DNA from 2 places in the Azoarcus sp. DD4 genome. Region 1 is predicted to be linked to the other one. Evidence: predicted binding sites of a transcription regulator. Region 1 holds the regulator's gene; the other holds the start of a gene.

What was found. Region 1 encodes FNR, which switches genes on or off when oxygen is low (the NO sensors DNR and NnrR bind a similar motif). Its sites were predicted from a motif close to TTGANCTAGNTCAA; they were not measured.
Region 2: CJ010_RS19285 (NosR/NirI family protein) is a predicted target of FNR. The motif match lies at 2,094-2,107, and genes of this name have one in related genera.

Annotation. Positions count from the first base shown of each region.
Region 1 covers NZ_CP022958.1:1,808,397-1,814,695, forward strand. Annotated here, with positions in the region: gene CJ010_RS08505 (MBL fold metallo-hydrolase RNA specificity domain-containing protein) at 1-819, shown strand, start outside; gene CJ010_RS08510 (alpha/beta hydrolase) at 908-2,641, shown strand; gene fnr (fumarate/nitrate reduction transcriptional regulator Fnr) at 2,677-3,417, opposite strand; gene hemN (oxygen-independent coproporphyrinogen III oxidase) at 3,529-4,920, shown strand; gene CJ010_RS08525 (sulfite exporter TauE/SafE family protein) at 5,007-5,720, shown strand; gene CJ010_RS08530 (MerR family transcriptional regulator) at 5,740-6,135, opposite strand; gene CJ010_RS08535 (heavy metal translocating P-type ATPase) at 6,205-6,299, shown strand, end outside.
Region 2 covers NZ_CP022958.1:4,171,168-4,177,466, reverse strand. Annotated here, with positions in the region: gene nosZ (TAT-dependent nitrous-oxide reductase) at 60-1,997, shown strand; gene CJ010_RS19285 (NosR/NirI family protein) at 2,166-4,337, shown strand; gene CJ010_RS19280 (transcription regulator) at 4,352-4,783, shown strand; gene CJ010_RS19275 (nitrous oxide reductase family maturation protein NosD) at 4,791-6,068, shown strand; gene CJ010_RS19270 (ABC transporter ATP-binding protein) at 6,217-6,299, shown strand, end outside.

The DNA.
Region 1 (6,299 bases):
GTGCTACGTGACCCCGCCTTCATCGGGGCGGCTGATTTTCTGTGCGTCGAGTCCACCTACGGTAACCGTGCCCACCGTTCGATGAGCGAGACTGAAGAGGAACTGGCAGCAGTCGTGCACGAGACCCTGAAACGCAGGCGCGGGAATGTCATCATTCCGGCGTTCGCGGTGGGCCGTACTCAGGAATTGTTGTTCGTGCTTGCCAAACTCGTACGTGAAGGGAAGATGGATCCGCTTGAGGTCGTCGTCGATTCGCCGATGGCGTCGGCGGTGACCGAATTGACGGTGCGACATGAGGGGCTTTGGGACGCCGAGAGCCGTGAGCTCTTTGCATGGTCTCAACGTCATGCAGATCGCTTCAAAGTACGTTTTGTGCAGGACGTAGAGGAGTCCATGGCGCTGAACAGTCGCCCCTCTGGTCTGGTTATCGTCTCGGCGAGTGGCATGTGCGATGCCGGCCGGATCAAGCACCACCTGCGCTACAACCTTGGACGTAGCGCTTGCGCCATTGTGATGACGGGATTCCAGGCTGCTGGAACGTTGGGGAGGCGCCTCGTGGATGGCGCACGGGCGGTAACAATCTTTGGTGAGCGCATTCCGGTCAAGGCGAGCGTTCATACAATAGGTGGTCTGTCGGCTCATGCCGATCAGCCCGCCTTGCTCGCCTGGCTGGCGCATTTTTCCAGGCCGCCGCGTCAGACGTTTATCGTACACGGCGAGGCCGGCGCCTCGGCTGCATTTGCCAAAGCCATCGAACATCGGCTCGGTTGGCCGTCTCCTGTCTTGTCGCAGCGCGGGACGCGATACGAATTGTGCTAATCGTTATTCATGGTTGCTGCGCTGGCGGGTAGTGGCAGAATCAGGACGGATGACCGAAGGCAGGATCCCATCATTTCCAGGGTGAAACATGAAGAAGATTGATCGGCTCGATCCCGGCCTGGCTGTAAGGCGGACGGCGCAGCAGCTGCACGAACTGGTGGAAGGTACGTTCGATCCGCTCGGCATGGCTGCGCCCATTGTCCACGCGCAGCTGGCGTGGCTTTCACATCCGCAGGAACTCGCGGAGCGGTTTGCGCGCTTGTCGAGCGACCTGTGGCGTTTGCAGTGGCACACCTGGAACCGCGTTGTGGGCCTGGCGGGCGAGGATCCTATCCGTCCGAACGTCGACGATGCCCGTTTTTCCGATCCGGTTTGGACCGACTCGCCGACTTGGGATCTCACCAAGGAGTGGTACCTGGCGCTGACCCACCACATGCAGGATATGCTCTACGACACTCCGGGGCTGTCGGGCAAGGAGCGCAGACGGGCGGCGTTCTGGTGGCGGAAATGGCTCAACGCGGTGGCTCCGACCAATTTCCTGTGGACCAATCCGGTTGCCTTGCGCAAGGCAGTCGAGACGCGGGGCGAGAGTCTGGCTCAAGGCCTGCACAACCTGCTCGAGGATCTTCGGAGCGGCAATGTCCGAATGACCAATCCGGACGATTTCACTGTTGGCGAGAATCTCGCGACGACTCCTGGGGCGGTGGTGTTTCGCAACGAACTGCTCGAGCTAATTCACTATGCTCCGACGCAGCCCAAGGTGCATGCCGAACCGGTGGTGATCGTTACGCCCTGGATTAACAAGTTCTACATCCTCGACCTTGTGCCGAAGAAGAGCATGATCCGTTTTCTGCTCGATCGGGGGCTGGACGTATTCATCACGAGCTGGAAGAACCCCGACGCTGCAATGCGGGATTACCGGTTCGACGATTACCTGATGAAGGGAGTGCATGCCGCGGTGGAGGCGGCGCGTGCCTTCACCGGAGCGGACAAGGTCCACGCAGCCGGTTACTGCATCGGCGGTACGGCGCTGAGCATGTACATGGCCTGGGCGAACCGCCATTTCGCCGAAGATGCGGTGCCTGTTGCGGACTGGACCTTGTTCACCACCCTGGTCGATTTTCGCAAGCCGGGCGATATAGAGGTCTTCATCGATGAGGCAAGCATTCGCTACCTGACCGACGGCATGGCGCGCAAGGGCTTTCTCGACGGCAAGGAGATGGCTTCGGCGTTCCGTCTGTTGCGTTCCAACAGTCTGATCTGGCATTACGTGGTGCATGGCTGGCTCTACGGCGAGACGCCTCCACCGTTCGACGTGCTGTACTGGAACATGGATACAACGCGCATGCCGTACGCGATGCATGCGTGGTACCTGCGCGAACTCTATCTGCACAACAGGCTGGTACAGAAGGATGCACTGGTGGTTGCGGGCGAGCCCCTGGACCTGGGAATGATCACTCAACCGCTTTACGCGGTAGCAGCCGAGGATGACCACATTGCGCCCTGGGCCGAGACCTTCAGGGTGAACAATCTGGTCATAGGACCAAAGCGCTATGTGCTATCGAGTTCGGGTCACATCCTCGGCATCGTCAATCCTGTGGTCAAACCGCCAAAGCGGAGCTTCCGGGTCGCCGAGGCGCATCGATCCGAAAGCGCGGACGCATGGCTGGAACGCGCCGAACAGCATCAGGGGAGCTGGTGGGAGGACTGGATGCAGTGGTTGAAACCCCGTGCAGGGGCGCTGGTCGACGCGCGGCCGGCTGCCTCGGATGTCTTTCCCCAACTGGCTCCGGCACCGGGCACCTACGTGCTGGAGCGCTGAGTGCGACAACGGCCGGGGTGGCTGGCCCGCGGCCGTCAGCGGCAGGCTGACTGGTGCTGGATCAGTTTCTTGAGGCCGGCACTGTCGAGGATACGAATGTGTTTCTGCTGGACAGCAACCAGCCCTTCGTCCTGGAAGCGCGAGAAGGCACGGGAGACGGTCTCGAGTTTGAGCCCGAGATAGGAGCCGATTTCCTCGCGCGTCATGCGCAGGTGGAATTCTGCAGCGGAGAAGCCGCGCGCAGTAAAGCGCTGCGACATGTTCAGCAGAAAGGCGGCGAGGCGCTCTTCGGCCCGCATGGATCCAAGCAGCATCATCACGCCGTGGTCGCGCACGATCTCGCGGCTCATCACCTTGTGGAACTGGTGCTGCAGGCCCTCGATTTCACGCGACAGTTCCTCCAGCTTCGCATAGGCGATCACGCAAACCTCGCTGTCTTCCAGCGCGATCGCGTTGCAGGAGTGAACTTCGTTGCTGATGCCGTCCAGGCCGATGATTTCGCCGGTCATCTGGAAGCCGGTGACCTGGTCCCGGCCATCTTCGAGCAGCACATCCGTCTTGAACGAACCGGCGCGGATCGCGTAGATTGCTTCGAAGGGATCGCCAGCCCGATACAGATGTTGCTGACGCTTGATCTTGCGTCGTGCGCCGACCAGCTCGTCAAGCCGGTCGATCTCGTTTTCGGTCATCCCGAAGGGGAGGCAGAGTTCCACCAGGTTGCATTGGGAACAGGCCGTCTTGAGTCCTGCTACAGTAATCGGCACTGCTGCCTTCATCTGCACGATACACTTGCTCCGAGTTTGTAGGAGGATCGTCGCGTTGATCCAAGTCAACCACAAAACGCCGGCTTTCTGCCATTGTTCGGCACACATTGCCGCAGCACGATCATGAACGCCCACACAGACCTCATCTTCGATCCGCAACTCATACGCAGGTTCGACATCAACGGACCGCGTTATACCTCGTATCCGACGGCCGATCGTTTTGTCGAAGCGTTCGATGCGAGGGCTTTGCAGGATTGGTTGGCCAGACGGGCGGTTGGCGGGGTTAGCCGACCGCTGTCATTATACTTCCACATCCCGTTCTGTAACACGATCTGCTACTACTGTGCCTGCAACAAGATCATCACCAAGGATCACGGGCGTTCGGCCAAATACTTGAAATATCTGGCCAAGGAGATCGAGATGCAGGCTGCCGCGCTCGGTGGCAGCCGCCAGGTCACCCAGTTGCACCTCGGCGGCGGCACGCCCACCTTCCTGTCGCACGAGGAACTGCGACAGTTGATGGATTCGGTGCGGGCGCATTTCAATCTGGTGCCCAACGGCGAGTATTCGATCGAGGTCGACCCACGCAAAGTCGATTTCGACACGGTCGAATTGTTGGCCACCCTGGGGTTCAACCGTATGAGCGTCGGCGTGCAGGACTTCGCCGAAGACGTGCAGCGCGCGGTCAACCGGGTGCAAAGCGTCGAAGAGACGCGCCTGGTGATCGAAGCGGCCCGCGCCACCGGCTTCAAGTCGGTTAGCATGGACCTTATCTACGGCCTGCCCAAGCAGAACGTGATCAGCTTCAACCGCACGCTTGAGCAGGTGCTGGACATCTCGCCGGACCGTATCTCGCTCTACAGTTACGCTCATCTCCCCGGACTGTTCAAACCGCAGCGCCGCATCCTCCAGAGCGACATGCCGAGTGCCGATGCGAAGCTGCAGATCCTGCAACTCGCCATCCGCCGTCTGACCGAGGCCGGCTACGTCTACATCGGGATGGATCACTTCGCCAAACCCGACGACGAGCTTACCGTCGCCCAGCGGCAGGGCCGGCTGCACCGCAACTTCCAGGGTTATTCGACCCAGGCCGAGTGCGATCTGCTCGCGTTCGGTGTGTCGGCGATCGGGAAGATCGGTCCGGTCTATTCGCAGAACGTGAAGACGCTGGACGAATACTATGACGTGCTGGATCGTGACGAGCTACCGGTATTGCGTGGCATCGAACTGACTGCCGACGACCTGCTGCGGCGTTCTGTAATCCAGGCATTGATGTGCCATTTCGAGCTGTCGATGCAGTCCATCGAGATCGCCCACCTCATCGACTTCCGCGAGTATTTTGCCGACGAGCTGGCGGATCTCAAGGAGATGGAGGCGGCGGGATTGCTCAAGGTAGAGGGCGACTGGATCAGCGTGTTGCCGGCAGGGCGGATGCTGGTGCGCGGAATTGCCATGGTGTTCGATCGCTACCTGCGCGCTGATCGCGAGCGGGCCCGCTATTCCCGCGTGATCTGAGTGCGGCCGGAGCAGCGGGGAGCGTAGAATGCAGGCTTCTCCTTGCTGCTCGAGCCGCGCCTTTCGCGGGCGTTCAAGATTTTCCCATGCCTGAAACCGGCTACTTTGCGGTATTCCTGATTGGTCTTCTCGGCGGCACTCACTGCGTCAGCATGTGCGGCGGCATTGTCGGGGCACTCAGCGTACAGGTACGTACGCCAGCGGAAAGCCGTCGTCAGTGGCCCATCCATCTTGCGTACAACCTCGGTCGTATCGCCACCTATACGCTGACGGGCGGCCTGCTCGGGGCGCTCGGTTCGGTCGGCATGCTGTACGGCGGCGTGCTGCCGGTGCAGATCAGCCTTTACGTTCTCGCCAACCTGATGCTGATCGCGCTCGGGCTTTACCTGACAGGCTTCACTTCGGTGCTCGCGCCGGTGGAGAAGGCTGGGCACCATTTGTGGCGCCGGCTGCAACCGGCGACGCGCAGATTCCTGCCGGCGCATTCGGTGAAGCAGGCGCTGCCGCTCGGCCTGCTGTGGGGTTTCCTGCCATGCGGGCTGGTGTATAGCGTACTTGCGACCGCGCTGGTGACCGGATCGGCCGCGCGTGGCGCGGGATTGATGCTGGCCTTCGGCCTGGGAACGCTGCCCAATCTGCTGCTCGCTGGCATGTTGTTCAAGCGCTTTCGCGATCTCACCCGTAACAGCAAGGTACGCTTTGCCGCGGGCCTGATGGTGCTGGGGTTCGGCGTGTTCGGGCTGTTCCATGCGCCCACCCTGGGCGGTTCGTTGTGGAACGGCGTGGTCTGTCTGGTCTGACGCTCGTCGCCGGGGGACTTCAGTCCCGCGCCAGGGCCTTCAGGATCGGGCAGGGGGCGGGTGCGGTGGTGGCGTGACAACACTGCACCAGTTCGCGCAGTGCGTCGCGCATCTCACCGAGCTGACGCATGCGTGCTTCGATGAGATCGATTTTTGTCTGAGCCAGGTTACGCGCCTTGTCTCGATCGGTCTCCTCGTTGAGCGATAGCAAGCCCGCAATCTCGTCGAGCGAGAAGCCGAGCTGCTGAGCCCTGCGGATCGCGCGTAGCCTGGAGAGATCCGCATCGCCGTATGCGCGGTAGCTGCCGTTGCGCCTTTGGGGTTCGTCCAGCAGGGCGCGCCGCTGGTAATAGCGTATGGTTTCCACGCCGACGTCGGCCGCTTTCGCGAGGGCGCCGATGGTGTAGCTGGCCATGGTGTTGACTCCGTACTCAAGTACGGGGTTTAGACTGCGCTTCATCGTCGCTTCATGCAAGAGCACAGTATGTCAGCAATCATGGTCAAAGACGGGGCTGTCTCGGCCGCCGTGGTATCGAATCTCGATCTGCCGGTGGCAGGCATGACCTGCGCGGCCTGCGC
Region 2 (6,299 bases), 2.4 Mb from region 1:
TGGCTCCGAGAATGCCTCCGTCACAGACCTCATCCCATCTGAAACGGAGTCACGAGACCATGAGCCGAGAACAAGACAACATGCCGGACGCCCAGCCGGACCAGAGCCGCCGCAGGTTCCTGAATACCGCGGCGGTCGCGGGTCTTGCCGGAGCCAGCATGACTGTAGGCCTGTCGGCCTGCAACCAGGAGAAGAAAGCTGCTCCGGCGGCCGCTGCGCCTGCCGCGGCAGTGGCCGACGACGGCCACGGCCCCCACCTCAAGCCGGGTGAGCTCGACACCTACTACGGATTGTGGAGCGGTGGCCACACCGGCGACTTCCGCGTGCTCGGCCTGCCCTCGGGGCGTGAACTGCACCGCGTGCCCTGCTTCGTGCCGGATGCGCTGGTCGGCTGGGGGATCACCAACGAATCCAAGGCCATCATGGGCACCAAGCCCGACGGCAGCCTGAAATACACCGTCGGCGATACCCACCACACCCATGCGTCCTACAAGGACGGCAACTACGACGGCCGCTACGCCTGGATCAACGACAAGATCAACAGCCGCATCGCCCGTATCAGGCTCGACTACTTCATCTGCGACAAGATCACCGAACTGCCCAATGTGCAGGGCTTCCACGGCATCTTTCCGGACAAGCGCGACCCGGTCGATCCGGCGATCAACTACACCACGCGGGTATTCTGCGGGGCCGAGTTCCATATTCCGCTGCCCAACGACGGTCGCGACATGGAAACGCCGGAGAAGTACCGCACGCTGTTCTCCTGCGTGGATGCGGAGAGCATGGAAGTGCGCTGGCAGGTGCTGATCGACGGCAACTGCGACCTCGTTGCGACGTCCTACGACGGCAAGCTTGCCGCGACCAACCAGTACAACACCGAGGGTGGCTTCCGTTACGAAGGCATGATGTCGGCCGAGCGCGACGCCTGCCTGTTCTTCAACATCGCCCGCATCGAAGCCGCGGTGAAGGCCGGCAAGTTCACCACCTTCGGCAATTCGAAGGTGCCGGTGGTCGATGGCACCCGTGCCGCCAACGCCGACCCCAAGACCGCGCTCACTGCCTATGTGTCGGTGCCGAAAAACCCGCACGGCGTGAATGCCAGCCCGGATGGCAAGTACTTCATCTGCGCCGGCAAGCTGTCGCCGACCGCGACCGTGATCGAACTCGCCAAGGTGCTGGAATGGTTCGAGGGCACGCTGCCCGAACTCGACAAGGCCATCGTCGCCGAGGTCGAGATCGGCCTCGGTCCGCTGCACACTGCGTTCGACGGCCGCGGCAACGCCTACACCACGCTCTTCCTCGACAGCCAGATCGTGAAGTGGAATGTCGACGCGGCAATCAAGTTCCAGGCTGGCGACCAGAACGCCAAGTACGTGGTCGACCGCCTCGACGTCACCTATCAGCCGGGTCATATCAATGCCTCGCAGTCGGAAACCATGTTTGCCGACGGAAAGTGGCTGGCGGTGGGCTGCAAGTTCTCCAAGGACCGCTTCCTGCCGGTCGGCCCGCTGCACGCCGAGACCGAGCAGCTGGTCGACATCTCCGGCGAGAAGATGAAGCTGGTGGCCGATCACCCGGTGCGCCCCGAGCCGCACGACTTCATCATTTTCAAGCGCGAGCTGCTGCGTCCGAAGCAGATCTACGACATGAACGAGTTCCCGCTCGCGGTCAAGGATCAGAAGGAAGCCGGTGTGTTCCGCGAGGGCAAGAAGGTCACGGTGAAGATTGCCTCGCTGGCGCCGGCCTTCGAGCCGCGCGAGTTCAAGGTCAAGCTGGGCGACGAGGTCACCATCATCCTGACCAACCTCGACAAGGTCGAGGACCTGACGCACGGCTTCGCCATCCCGAAGTACAACGTCAATTTCATCGTCAATCCGCAGGAAACCAAGTCCGTCACCTTCAAGGCCGACAAGCTCGGGGTGTACTGGTGCTACTGCACCCACTTCTGCCACGCGCTGCACCTCGAGATGCGCACCCGGATGATCGTGGAAGCCTGATCCTGCATTTGCTGGGTTGTATGGGGTGAGTTTCGAGGGGCCGCGTGCCCCTCGCTTTTTTTCCGTGCGGCGGCGGGGGCGGTCGCCCGGCGGAAATTGACCCGCAACAAGTACAGCCGCCACGGCAGTTTCTAGACTGCCGTCACACCGTCCCCAACGGACCGTACCATGAACATGCCGAACGCCTTCAGAGCGCTGATCGTCCTTATTGTCTTCCTGCTCGCCGCGCCGCTGGTGCGTGCCGATGCCTACGAGGCCAAGCTGCCCGCCGAGCTCAACACCGCACCCAGGCTGTGCGATTACGCGCCCTGCACCGAGGTGCTGCCGGGTGCAAGCACGTTCTCCGAGCGCAAGGGCCGGCCTTTCTACGTCGAGGGCTACGCGGAGGAAGCCGGCAAGCGCCGCCTCGTCGGCTACGTGATGCTCTCGACCGACATCACCGACATCCCTGCCTATTCCGGCAAGCCGGTGGTGACGCTGATCGGCATGGACGCCGCCGGCCGCTTCACCGGCAGCCGCATCCTCAAGCACTCCGAGCCCATCCTGCTGCTAGGCATCCCGGAATCCGCGCTGGTGCGCTTCAACCAGCAGTACCTCGGCAAGTTCGTCGGCGACAACATCGAGATCGGTCATTCGCGGCCGGAAGAGGACATCATCGGGCTGGACGCGATCTCCGGCGCCACCGTCACCGTGATCGCGCAGAACCAGGTGATGATGACCTCCGGCGCGGCGGTGGCGCGCCAGGTCGGCATCCTGGAGCGCACCGTGCGGCCGCCGGCACGCTACCGCGAAACCGGCGCACGGCCCGACTGGGCGGCGCTGGTGAAGGAAGGCAGCGTGCAAAGGCTGACGGTGAAGCCGGAGCAGGTCGGCCTGCCGCGTGGCGACGAACCCTTCATCGAGCTCTGGTTCGGCCATCTCAACCAGCCCGACGTCGGCCGTGCGCTGCTCGGCGACACCAGCTGGAACAACCTGATGGCGCAGCTCAAGCCCAACGAGCAGGCGATCTTCGTGATCCGCAGCGCCGGCAAGGAATCCTTCAAGGGCTCCGGCTTCGTGCGCGGCGGGCTCTACGACCGGGTGCAGGTGCGCCAGGGCCAGGACGCCTTCACCTTCCGCGACCTCGACTACCTCAACCTCTACGGTCTCGCGGCGCCGGGCGCGCCCGCCTTCAACGAGTCGGCGATCTTCATCATCCGCTCGGATGCCTTCTCCGCCGCCTACCCGTGGAAGTTCATCTTCCTCGGCAACCGGGTCGACCGCGAAACCGGCGCGCGCAGCTTCGCCAACTTCGACAGCGAATACTGGCTGCCGGCGCACTACCTCGAAGGCGGCCGCCCCGAGGTGAAGAAGCCGGCGCCGCCGTGGCTGAGGGTGTGGCAGACGCGTACCGTCGAAATCGCCGCCTTCGCCGCGCTGCTGCTGGCGGTGGGCGTGGTCTATGCCCAGCGCGACCGCCTCACGCGCGCCGCTACGCGCACCAACAAGTGGCCGGTCAATGCCTTCAAATACACCGGCTGGGTGATCAGCATCGGTTTCGTCGGCTTCCACCTGATGGCGCAGCCCTCGATCACCCAGGTGCTCACCTGGTTCCACGCGCTGCTGTTCCAGTGGCAGTGGGAGCTCTTCCTCACCGACCCCTTCATCTTCCTGTTCTGGATCTTCATCATCGTCACCGTCTTCCTGTGGGGCCGGGGACTGTTCTGCGGCTGGCTGTGCCCCTTCGGCTCGCTCTCCGAACTGCTCTACAAGATCGGCGGCGCGGCCGGGTTGAAGCGCTGGCAGTTCAAACTGCCCAAGCGCTGGCACAACCGGCTGAAGTGGGTGAAGTACGGCGTGTTCGCCGGCCTGCTGGCGGTGTCGGTGTTCTCGATGGGGCTGGCAGAAATGCTGGCCGAGGTCGAACCCTTCAAGACCACCTTCCTGGTCGGCATCTTCAACCGCAGCTGGCCCTACACCCTGTTCGCCGCCGGCCTGCTCGGGCTGTCGATCTTCACCGAGCGGCCGTTCTGCAAGTACCTGTGCCCGCTCGGCGCCTCGCTGGCAATGCCGACGACCTTCCGCTGGTTCGGCCTCAAGCGCAAGCAGGAATGCACCAGCTGCAAGGCCTGCGCGGTCGGCTGCGGCTCGCAGGCGATCGACGACGACGGCCGCATCGACCAGCGCGAATGCCTGCACTGCCTGGACTGCATGGTGCTGTACACCGACGACCACGCCTGTCCGCCGCTGGTCCAGGAGCGCAAGCGCCGCAGCAAGGCCGGTCTGGCGATCACTCCAATCGGCGCCGACGGCTATTACATCCCGATCAAGCCGGTGCCGGCCGCTAAGGCCGCGGACTGAAGGAGAACGCGAACATGGTCGATCCGAAAATGCTGACCGAGCCGGTGCAGCTGCCCTATGCCGGCGACGACAAGGGCGTGGCCGCGCGGCTGGCGGCGGAGGCCTGGGACCACCTGTGGCCGTGGAGCCGCAGCGGCTTCCAGCGCCAGCGCGCACTGCAGGGCGCCGGCCTAGCGCTCGCGCTGGCGGCGAGCGTGGTGTGGGTGCTGGCGGCGATGGGGCGGCTGGAGGCCGGTGCCGTCATCGGCTGGTGGTTCGGCTGGAGCGTGTTCGAGGTGGTGGTGCGGCTGGGCGCCAAGCCCTACGTCAAGGAAGGCCCGTGGTGGGGCCGGCGCTACCGCGCGGCTTCGCTGATGGACATGCTCTGCTACGTCGGCTTCAAGAACCTGCTGATCGGCGCCGCGCTGTTCCTGGCGCTGAAGTCGCTCGGCCTGCTGGTGGTGTGATCCCGCCATGCGCCGCGCCGTCGTCCGCCTGTTGATCCTCGCCGCCTGCGCCGCACTCGCGCAGGGCGCCGCCGCTGCCACGCTGCAGGTGGCGCCAGGCGAATCCATCCAGGCGGTGCTGGATCGCGCCGAAGCCGGCGATGTGATCGAGGTGGCGCGCGCCCGCTATGAGGAAAACCTGCGCATCACCCGGCCGCTGACCCTGCGCGGCATCGACCGCCCGACGATTTCCGGCGGCGAACGCGGCGACACCATCCGCGTCACCGCCACTGACGTGGTGATCGAAGGCCTGATCGTCGCCGACTCCGGCGGCAGCCTGCGCGAGCAGAACGCAGGCATCTACCTGCAGCCCGGCGCCCACCGCGCGGTGGTGCGCAATTGCGACCTCACCTACAACCTGTTCGGCCTGTGGGTGGAGCAGGCCGACGACGTGCTGATCGAAGGCAACGTCATCACCGGCAAGCGCGACTACCTGTCGTCCCAGCGCGGCAACGGCGTGCAGCTCTACAACACCCGGCGCGCCAAGGTGATCGGCAACGAGGTCAGCTTCGTGCGCGACGCCCTCTACGTAGACGTCACCCACGACGCGGTCTTCCGCGGCAACAAGCTGCACCACAGCCGCTACGGCACCCACTACATGAACTCCTACCGCAACCTGTGGGAGGACAACGACGTATGGATGAACCGCGGCGGCCTGGCGCTGATGGAAGTGCGCGACCAGATCGTGCGCAACAACCGCGTGTGGGCCAATTCCGACCACGGCATCATGCTGCGCACCATCCAGGATGCGGTGGTGGAGAACAACATCGTTGCCGGCAACTCGCGCGGCTTCTTCATCTACGACGCCGAATACAACACCCTGCGCGGCAACCTGCTGGTCGACAACATCGTCGGCGTGCATCTGTGGGCCGGCTCCAAGAACAACCAGGTCGAGCGCAACGACTTCGTCGCCAACCGCGAGCAGGTGCGCTACGTCGGCGCCCGGGACGAATTGTGGGGGATCAAGGAAGGCAACCACTGGAGCAACTATCTTGGCTGGGACCGCAACGGCGACGGCCAGGGCGATGTGCGCTACGAAGCCAACGACCTGGTCGATCGCCTGAGCTGGAAGCACCCGCTGATGAAGCTGCTGCTCGCCAGCCCGGCGGTTCAGACCCTGCGTCTGGTCGGCCAGCAGTTTCCGCTGCTGCGTGCCCCCAGCGTGGTCGACCCCAAGCCGCGCATGCGGCCCGACAAGGACAACTGGAGAGACTGGCGTGGCAAGACTTTCCCTGGTGCGCGCTGAGATGAACGACCCCCACGCTCACTTCGTTCGCTGCCCCCCTAGGGGGCTGCGCCGCCCTTGGGGTGGCCCGGCGGGCGGCGCGGCGCCCGTCTCATACGCCGTGGGTCGCGCCGCGCGCTGTGGCGCAACTGAGATGCGAGCCGATGCCATGACCGACGCCGCCGAGGTGGTGATCGCTGCCCGCGGGGTGCACAAGCACTACGGCGCGGTGCATGCGGTCGACGGCGTCGA